3 regions of the Bradyrhizobium sp. HKCCYLS3070 genome follow, and region 2 is predicted to be linked to each of the others. Evidence: predicted binding sites of a transcription regulator. Region 2 holds the regulator's gene; each other region holds the start of a gene.
What was found. The regulator PhoB, encoded in region 2, activates phosphate uptake and scavenging genes when phosphate is short. The targets are predictions, from matches to a motif close to TGTCATNNANCTGTCAT.
Positions count from the first base shown of each region.

Region 1: ACQR03_RS31535 (Orn/Lys/Arg decarboxylase N-terminal domain-containing protein) is a predicted target of PhoB. The motif match lies at 1,948-1,964, and genes of this name have one in related genera.
Region 3: ACQR03_RS03980 (DUF47 domain-containing protein) is a predicted target of PhoB. The motif match lies at 1,317-1,333, and genes of this name have one in related genera.

Region 1 is NZ_JBNPTI010000019.1:26,650-29,920, reverse strand. It holds gene ACQR03_RS31550 (adenosylcobinamide-GDP ribazoletransferase) at 1-221, opposite strand, end outside; gene ACQR03_RS31545 (histidine phosphatase family protein) at 218-811, opposite strand; gene cobT (nicotinate-nucleotide--dimethylbenzimidazole phosphoribosyltransferase) at 811-1,866, opposite strand; gene ACQR03_RS31535 (Orn/Lys/Arg decarboxylase N-terminal domain-containing protein) at 2,010-3,271, shown strand, end outside.
Region 2 is NZ_JBNPTI010000005.1:356,659-359,929, forward strand. It holds gene ACQR03_RS19220 (trypsin-like serine protease) at 1-1,208, opposite strand, end outside; gene phoB (phosphate regulon transcriptional regulator PhoB) at 1,355-2,062, opposite strand; gene phoU (phosphate signaling complex protein PhoU) at 2,079-2,795, opposite strand; gene pstB (phosphate ABC transporter ATP-binding protein PstB) at 2,826-3,271, opposite strand, start outside.
Region 3 is NZ_JBNPTI010000001.1:873,265-876,535, reverse strand. It holds gene ACQR03_RS03985 (inorganic phosphate transporter) at 1-616, opposite strand, end outside; gene ACQR03_RS03980 (DUF47 domain-containing protein) at 631-1,275, opposite strand; gene ACQR03_RS03975 (branched-chain amino acid ABC transporter permease) at 1,419-2,387, opposite strand; gene ACQR03_RS03970 (branched-chain amino acid ABC transporter permease) at 2,389-3,252, opposite strand.

The sequences.
Region 1 (3,271 bases), on a different contig from region 2:
GTGATCCCGATCCAGGCGACCAGCACGGTCAGCGCGACGATCCAGGGATCGGCATCATGAAAAAGGCGGGCGACCAGCGCCAGACAGGCGCCAATCACCAGTCCGGCTGCCGGAAACCAGACCGACGCCCGTGCAAGATCGTCCGGTCGCGACTCAGCGACCCGCGGTGTCGGCAGCCGTGTCAGGAACTGCAATGCGATCCAGAATTCACGCAGACTCATGGCTGGATGATCTCGACGATTTCGCCCCAAGATACACCATCACCGCCCTGCCCGGCTTCGAGCGTGATCCGCGTGCCGGGCCGGATGCGCAGGCTCCACAGCTGGCGCAGCGGCCAGCCGAGCAGATGCGAGAGCGCTGCGCGCATGGCGCCGCCATGCGCAACCACCAGAACCGGCGCAGGCTCGGGCCGGGTAAGGATACGATGTGTTGCGCGCGCCACTCGCGCCTGCAAATCGGACCAGCTCTCACCGCCCGGCGCCCGGACCTCAGCATCGGCATGGAAGGTGTCGAGCAAGGCTTCGCCTCCGGGCTCCGCGGCGATGTCGCGATGCGTCCGCCCGTCCCAGAGGCCGAAATCGAGCTCGCTCCAATCCGCTTCGATGTCCAGCGCGCAGCCGGTCAGCCGGGCATAATCCTCCGCTGCCGCACGTGCGCGCGCCAACGGCGAGCTGACGACGCTGCGCCAGATCCGACTCCGCGTCTGCCGCCGGAATTGATCCCAGCCGGGCTCGCTGAGCGGCGGGTCGGTGCGGCCGTCGAGATGGCCGTCCCGTCCTGTCGTCCCGTGCCGCAGCAGATCGATCCGCATCAGGACTTGGCTCCCGAGACGGCGGCCTCCGCAAAGGTGGCCATGCCCCCGTGGAGCGCGCAGGCCAATCGGATGATCGGCAGCGCAGTGGCGGCGCCCGAGGCCTCGCCGAGCCGCAGATCGAGGTCGATCAGCGGACGGGCACCGAGCGCGTCGAGCACGATGGCGTGGCCGCGCTCGGCCGAGCGATGCGAGAACAGCAGCCACGGACGGCAGGAGGGATTGAGGCGGACGGCGACCAGCGCCGCGACCGAGACGATGAAGCCGTCGACCAGCACCGGCCAGCGCCGCTGCGCGGCGGCGACGATCGCGCCGGCCATCGCAATGATCTCGAAGCCGCCGACGGCAGCCAGGACGTCCGCGACGGCCGCTCCCGCCGTGAGCCCGTGTCGCCCCAACGCATCGGCAATCACCGCAGCCTTCCTCGCCCGCCCGGCGGCGTCGAGCCCGGTGCCACTGCCGACGATGTCCGCGGGCGCGCATGACAGCAGCGCGGCGGCGATGGCTGCCGCCGACGTCGTGTTGCCGATCCCCATCTCGCCGAAGATCACGAGCTGCGGCGCGTGATCGGCCTGCCGCGCCACCGCGCGCCGTCCGGCGTCGGCCGCGAACGCGACCTCCTCCGGCGTCAGCGCCGCCCCGGTGCTGAAGTCGCGCGTGCCGCGCCGCGGCTTGTCGACGACGACACCGGGCACCGGCTCATCCGCCAGCGTACCGACATCGACCACCTCGAGCGGACAGCCCAGGCTGCGCACCAGCACCGAGATCGCCGCGCCACCGGCCGCGAAGTTGTGCAGCATCTGCACCGTCACTTCCGGCGGATACGCCGACACGCCCCGTGCCGCGATGCCATGGTCCCCCGCGAACAGCACCACCGGGACCCTATCGGCCCCCGGCCGCTCCAACGCCTGCAGCGCCGCCAGCTCGACCGCCACCTGCTCCAATCGCCCAAGGGCGCCAATCGGCTTGGTCAACTGGGCCTGGCGTTCCAGCGCCGCCTGCCGATGGAGCTCGGACGGGGCCACACAATCAAGGCTGATCCATTCGGGAAGCACCACGGATCCTTTCAGCATCACTCGGGTTCAGGACGATTGCCACTGCGAGGCGGCCGAGACAAGCTCCGTGAGGCGCCCTATTGTCATCGAACCGTCATCGAACGTGACGACAGGTGGCTGCCCACGCAGCCCGAAAGACTCTCATGGAATACTTCCGCCGTTTCACCTTCCTGTTCGCCGCGCCCGTCTTCGAGACCGACGACCTTGCGGGCGTCCGCTTCAACCAGATCATCGAGGAGATCCAGCGCTCGGGCTTCGAGGTGGTGCGCGCCCGCAAGCTGGAGGACGCCGAGATCGCCGTGCAGACGGATGCCGCGATCGGCTGCATGGTCGTCGATTGGGGCAAGAAGGGCCTGGAAGGCAAGACGGCGTCGCTGATCAACCTGATGCGCCGTCGCGGACTGGACTTCCCGATCATCCTCCTGATCCGCCGCAAGCGGTTCGAGGATCTGCCGGTCGAGGTGCTCGACTTCATCGACGGCTATGTCTTCCTGTCGGAGGAGACGCCCGCCTTCATCGCCAAGAACCTGGTCAGCCGGCTGAAGCAATATGCCGAGACACTGAAGACGCCATTCTTCGGCGCGCTCGTCGACTACGCCGAGGAAGGCAACCAGCTCTGGACCTGCCCCGGGCACAATGGCGGCGTGTTCTATAGCCGCAGCCCGATCGGCCGGGTCTTCGTCGAGCATCTCGGCGAGGCCGTGTTCCGGGACGACCTCGACAATTCCGTGCTCGATCTCGGCGATCTCCTGACCCATGAGGGGCCGGCGCTGCGCGCGCAGAAGGAAGCGGCGCAGATCTTTGGCGCCGAGAAGACCTATTTCGTCCTCAACGGTACCTCGACCTCCAACAAGGTCGTGCTCGGGGCCCTGGTCACCGACGGCGACCTCGTGCTGTTCGACCGCAACAACCACAAGGCCGCCCATCACGGCGCGCTGCTGATCTCCGGCGGAGTCCCGATCTACGTCCCAACGGTTCGCAACCCCTGGGGCCTGATCGGCCCGATGCGCTGGGATCTGCTCGATGAGGAGCACCTCCGGCAACAGATCCGCGACAACCCGCTGGTCAAGGATCCTGACGCCTGGCGCAAGCCGCGCCCGTTCCGCGTCGCGGTGGTCGAGCAGTGCACCTATGACGGCACGATCCACAGCGCCGAGATGATCCTGAAGCGGATCGGGCACCTCTGCGACTACATCATGTTCGACGAGGCCTGGGCGGGCTTCATGAAATTCCACCCGCTCTACGCCGGCCGCTTCGCCATGGGCCTCGGCGATCTCGGGCCCGACGCTCCCGGCATCATCGCCACGCAATCGACCCACAAGCAGCTCGCGAGCTTCTCCCAGGCATCGCAGATCCACGTCAAGGACCGCCACATCAAGGGGCAGCGGCGGCGGATCGAGCATCG
Region 2 (3,271 bases):
ATGCCGACCACGGCCGGCTGTCCGCCGACTTCGGCCATGATGGGGGAGCCCGAATAGCCGAAATTGGCGAGGCAATGCACCGTCAGCAGCATCCCGTCCTTGGTCATGCCGGCGCTGCAATTGCGCTGGCCGGTCGGCGAATAGCGCCGCTCCTGGCCATAGCCGATCTCGGAGATGGTTCCGGCCGTGGTCGCAGCCTGCAATTCCTCGCGCGTCAGCGCCCTGACCTCAACCGGCTTCGACGGCAGCGCGTCCTTCAGCACGATCAGCGCCCAATCGGCGGGCGAGCGGTCGAGCGACCATCTGTCGTGCCGGGTCGGGACGAAATCGGGCGCCACGATCAGCTTGTCGGCGACCGACGATGCCGCCGGCGTGCCCCTGTTCATGCCGGCCAGGAAGCGGACGTTGCCGGGGCTGACCTGCGCCACGCCGTTGAACACGCAATGCGCCGCGGTGAGCACGACGCGCGGCGCGACCAGCGTGCCGGTGCACCAGCCGCCGGTCGAGTATTGCGCGACGGTGACGACGCCGATCGACGACGCCGGCCACGAGGTGGGATCGACGACCTCGCCGATGTGGCGGTCGAGCCCGAGCAGTTGCTCCGGACGCGGAGCGGCGATGCCGGCCTCCGCCGATTCCGGCTTCGGCCGCCAGGCCGCAATGGCACTCTGAGCCTGGACGCGCTGCGGCTCGGTCAACTTGACCCGCTGCACGTCGCGGCCGGCCGATCGCACGCCGCTACGGCCCGCCATCACCAGCCAGGCATAGCCCTGCACGACGTCCTGTTTCACACCGCGGCCGTCGAGCAGCATCAGGCCGAGCATGTATTGCGACTGGGCGAAGCCCTGCGCCGCGGCGCGGCTGAACCAGCGGCCGGCTTCGCCGTAATTGCTCGCAACACCTTCGCCATTGACGTAGGCGATGCCGAGATAGTGTTGCGCGGCAGCGAGCCCCTGATCGGCGGCCTTGCGGTACCACGCCAGCGCCTCGGCGGGGTTGCGCGGTTGGCCCCAGCCGAAGGCGTGCATGAAGCCGACGTCGAACTGCGCCCGCGCATCGCCCTTGGCGGCCAGCGGCAGCAGCCGTCGCATCGCCGCCGCATGCTGCCCGTTGCCTGCCGCCGCGACCGCGTCTTCGAGCTCGGCGGCCGTGGCGCCCGCCGCGCCGCCGAGCAGCACGGCAAGAGATATGATGATGGTCTTGATCAAGGGCGTCCGCTGGCACCGAAACATCGTGACGGCCACGAAGCAGACACGATCAAGACGGCGGCGGCGTGGCGGAAAGCGGACCGCGATCTCCTCAATCGGGCCGCCTCGCGTCTCACACCTGCTGCGTCCTCACGCCGGATCGCCCCTTACACCTGCTCGCTCTTGGCGAAGCGATCATCGAGCGCATAACCGGCGCCGCGCACGGTGCGGATCGGGTCCTGCTCGCGGCCGGGATTGAGCAGCTTGCGCAGGCGGCCGATATGGACGTCGACGGTGCGCTCGTCGATGTAGATGTCGCGGCCCCAGACACTGTCGAGCAGCTGCTCGCGGCTGAACACGCGGCCGGGATGCTCCAGGAAGAACTCGAGCAGGCGGTATTCGGTCGGGCCGAGATCGATCGGCCTACCAGAGCGCGCCACGCGGCGCTTCTCGCGGTCGAGCTCGATGTCGCCATAGGACAGCACGGTCGCCAGCCGCTCCGGACTCGCCCGCCGCAGCAGGCCTTTCACCCGCGCCAGAAGCTCCGGCACCGAGAACGGCTTGACGATGTAGTCGTCGGCGCCGGTCGCGAGGCCGCGCACGCGCTCGCTCTCCTCGCCGCGTGCGGTGAGCATGATGATCGGCAACTGCCGGGTCTCGGTCCGCGCCCGCAGGCGGCGGCACAGCTCGATGCCGGACAGGCCCGGCAGCATCCAGTCGAGCACGACGAGATCGGGAACACGCTCCTTCAGGCGCGTGTCGGCTTCGTCGCCGCGCGCCACTGTCTCGACCTCGTAGCCTTCGGCCTCGAGGTTGTAGCGCAGCAGCGTCGTCAGCGCCTCCTCGTCCTCCACCACCAGAATTCGGGCGCCCATGTCTGAACCGTCTCTCTCAGTTGCCGGGGATCGTCGATGCGAAGCTCGTCATGTCGCCCTTCGGGCGCTTGTCCATGATCTGCTGGCCTTCGATCATATAGAACACCGTCTCGGCGATGTTGGTCGCGTGATCGCCGATGCGCTCGATATTCTTGGCGCAGAACATCAGGTGGATGCAGAACGAGATGTTGCGCGGATCCTCCATCATGTAGGTCAGGAGCTCGCGAAACAGCGAGGTGCAGATGGCATCGACTTCCTCATCGCCCTTCCACACCGTCATCGCCGCCGGCAAATCGTGCGCGGCATAGGCGTCCAGCACCGTCTTGACCTGCGACTGCACGAGATCGGTCATGTGCTCGAGCCCGCGGATCAGCTTCAGCGGATGGAAGTCGCTCTCCAGCGCCGCGACGCGCTTGCCGATGTTCTTGGCGAGGTCGCCGATGCGCTCCAGATCGGTCGCCACGCGCATCGCGCCGACGATCTCGCGCAGGTCGACCGCCATCGGCTGTCGCCGGGCGATGGTGAGAACGGCGCGCTCCTCGATGATGCGCTGCAGCTTGTCGACCTCGGCGTCGGTGGCGACCACCTTCTGGCCGAGCGCGATGTCGCGTCGCACCAGCGCATCGACGGAATCGACGATCAGCCGCTCGGCGAGGCCGCCCATCTCCGATACCAGACGGGTGAGGTCCTGCAGATCGCTGTCGAACGCCTTGGCGGTATGTTCACTGGCCATGATGATCTCCTGAAGACAATGTCGTCGGCGTCAGCCGAACCGGCCGGTGATGTAATCCTGGGTCCGCCGATCGCTCGGCGAGGTGAAGATCTTGCTGGTGTCGTCGAACTCGATCAGCTCGCCGAGATACATGAAGGCGGTCTTGTCGGAGACGCGCGCCGCCTGCTGCATGTTATGCGTCACGATGGCGATCGTATAGTTTTCGGCGAGTTCCTGGATCAGCTCCTCGACCTTGGCGGTCGAGATCGGATCGAGCGCCGAGCACGGCTCGTCGAACAGGATCACCTCCGGCCGGACCGCCACGGTACGCGCGATGCACAGCCGCTGCTGCTGGCCGCCGGACAGCGACAGGCCCGAGGCGTTGAGCTTGTCCTTGACCTCGTTCCACAACGCGCCGCCGCGCAGCGCCTTCTCGACCCGGTCGTCCATCTCCGACTTGGAGATCTTCTCATAGAGGCGGATGCCGAAGGCGATGT
Region 3 (3,271 bases), on a different contig from region 2:
ACAGCACGGCGATGATGCCCATCGTCTTCTGCGCGTCGTTGCCGCCATGGCCGAGCGAATAGAGCGAGGCCGAGGCGAATTGCAGGATGCGGAAGGCGCGGTCGACCGCGAACGGCGTCGAGCGTACCGAGGCCCAGGACACGATCGCGACCAGGATCATCGCCAGCACCAGCCCGACCAGCGGCGACAGCACGATCGCGAGCACGGTCTTGGACAGGCCGCTCCACACGGTGGCCGAGATGCCGGCCTTGGCGACCCCTGCCCCGACCAGCCCGCCGATCAGCGCATGCGAGCTCGACGACGGAATGCCGGCCGCCCAGGTGATCAGGTTCCAGACGATGGCGCCGACCAGGGCAGCGAAGATCACCTGCGCGTCGACGATCGCGGGATCGATGATGCCGGTGCCGATGGTCTGGGCGACGTGGAGGCCGAACACGCCGAACGCCACGAAGTTGAAGAATGCGGCCCAGAACACCGCATATTGCGGCCGCAGCACACGGGTCGAAACGATGGTCGCGATCGAGTTGGCGGCGTCGTGCAGGCCATTCAGGAAGTCGAAAGCGAGTGCGACGGCGATGAGGCCGACCAGGATCGGAAGGCCGAGTTGAGCGTCCACGGCGCGGCCCTACCCTAGACCTGTTCGATCATGATCGAATTGATCTCGTTGGCGACGTCGTCGAAGCGGTCGGCGACCTTCTCCAGATGGTCATAGATCTCGGCGCCGACGATGAAATCCATCGTGTTGGCGTTGCGGTGCTTGAGGAACAGCTCCTTCAGCCCGATGTCGTGGAGATCGTCGACCCGTCCCTCGAGCTTGGTCATCTCCTCGGTGATCGCGGTGATCATCGGCACGTTCTGACCGATCGCCTGCAACAGCGGCAACGCCTTTCCGATCAGGTTGGCGCAGTCGACCAGCAAGGTGCCCATCTCGCGCATGGTCGGCTCGAACTCCTTGACCTCGAACAGCACCACGGCCTTGGCGGTCTGCTGCATCTGGTCGATGGCGTCGTCCATCGAGGTGATCAGGTTCTTGATGTCGCCGCGGTCGAATGGGGTGATGAAAGTGCGGCGGACAGCGGTCAGCACTTCGCGGGTGATGTTGTCGGCCTCGTTCTCGAGCTGGCTGACGCGCTGGCAATGCCTGAGGATGTCGTCGCCGCCCTGCAGCATGTCCTGCAGCGCATGGGCGCCTTGAATCACCACCTTGTTGTGGCGGGCGAACAAATCGAAAAACCGCTCCTCCCGCGGGAGGACGGCGCGAAACCAGTGCAGCATGGGACGAGATCCATCCATTCCGAAACGGGCCAGGGCCGGCCCGTCACAGAACTGTCATACTCCGGATCGCGCACCAGCAGAAGCGGTGGCCGGATCATCCACCGCTTTCTGCCCTTTCGATGATCTCTTTTCAGATCAATGACTTAGAGGGATCGCTTGAACAGATGGGCGATTTCCCCGACGACGCCGCGGCGGAAGGTGAGCACGCAGGCGACGAAGATCACGCCCTGGATCACCGTCACCCACTGGCCGAACCCGGACAGATATTGCTGCATGCCGACGATCACGAACGCGCCGACGACGGGGCCGAACACGGTGCCGAGCCCACCGACCAGGGTCATGAGCACGATCTGGCCGGACATCCCGACCTCGACGTCGGTCAGCGAGGCATTCTGGGCGACGAACACCTTCAGCGCACCGGCGAGGCCCGCCAGCGTCCCCGACAGGATGAAGGCGAGCAGCTTGTAATGGTCGGTCTTGTAGCCCAGCGAGATCGCGCGCTGCTCGTTCTCACGGATCGATTTCAGCACCTCGCCGAACGGCGAGTTGATGGTGCGGAAAATCAGCAGGAAGCCGGCGAGGAAGCCGACCAGCACGACGTAATAGAGCACCGTCGGCTTGGACAGGTCGAGGATGCCGAACATCCGGCCCTGCGGAATGCCCTGGATGCCGTCCTCGCCATGGGTGAACGGCGCCTGCAGATAGATGAAGTACAGGAGCTGCGACAGCGCCAGGGTGATCATCGCGAAGTAGATGCCCTGGCGTCGGATCGAGATGTAGCCGGTGATCACCGACAGGACGAACGATCCGGCGACGCCCGTCAGGATGCCGAGCTCGGGCGGCAGCCCCCACACCTTCAGCGCGTGGGCACTGCAATAGCCGGCCGTTCCCAGGAACATCGCATGGCCGAACGACAGCAGGCCGCCATAGCCGATCAGGAGGTTGAAGGCGCAGGCCAATAGCGCGAAGCACAGCGCCTGCATGACGAAGAACGGGTACAGCCCGGTCCACGGCACGATCGCCAGCAGCGCTGTCATGATGACGAACACGATCATCTCGTCGCGCATCGCGCGCGGGGTGATCGGCAGGGTTGCGTCGGTGATGGATGTCATGTCAGGCCGCCCGTCCGGTCAGACCCGTCGGCTTCACCAGCAGCACCAGGACCATCAGAACGAAGACCACGGTGTTGGAAGCCTCGGGATAGAAATATTTGGTCAGTCCCTCGATCACGCCGAGCAGGAAGCCGGTGATGATCGAGCCCATGATCGAACCCATGCCGCCGATCACGACCACCGCGAACACCACGATGATGATGTGCTCGCCCATCAGCGGCCGCACCTGGTTGATCGGCGCCGACAACACGCCGGCCAGCGCCGCGAGCCCGACGCCGAGGCCGTAGGTCAGCGTGATCATGCGCGGCACGTTGATGCCGAACGCCCGCACCAAGGTCGGATTCTCGGTGGCGGCGCGCAGGTAGGCGCCGAGCCGGGTCCGCTCGATCAGGAACCAGGTCGCTAGACAGACGACCAGGGAGAATATGACGACCCAGCCGCGATAGACCGGCAGATACATGAAGCCGAGATTCATGCCGCCGCGGAGCTGATCCGGGATCGCATAAGGCAGGCCGGACGAGCCGAAGAAGTTCTGGAACACGCCCTGGATGATCAGCGCCAATCCGAACGTCAGCAGCAGTCCGTAGAGATGGTCGAGCCCGGCAATCCATTGCAGCATGGTGCGCTCGAGGACCATGCCGAAGATGCCGACGATGATCGGCGCCAGGAGCAGCGCCCACCAATAATTGATGCCGCCGAGGTTCAGCAGAAAATAGGCGCAGAACGCGCCCATCATGTAGAGCGCGCCATGGGCGAAATTGATGATGTTGAGCATGCCGAAGATGACGGCAAGCCCGAGACTGAGCAGCGCGTAGAACGAGCCGTTGATCAGTCCGACCAGGAGCTGTGCGTAGAGGGCCTGCATCGTCTTGTTTCTGTTTTCT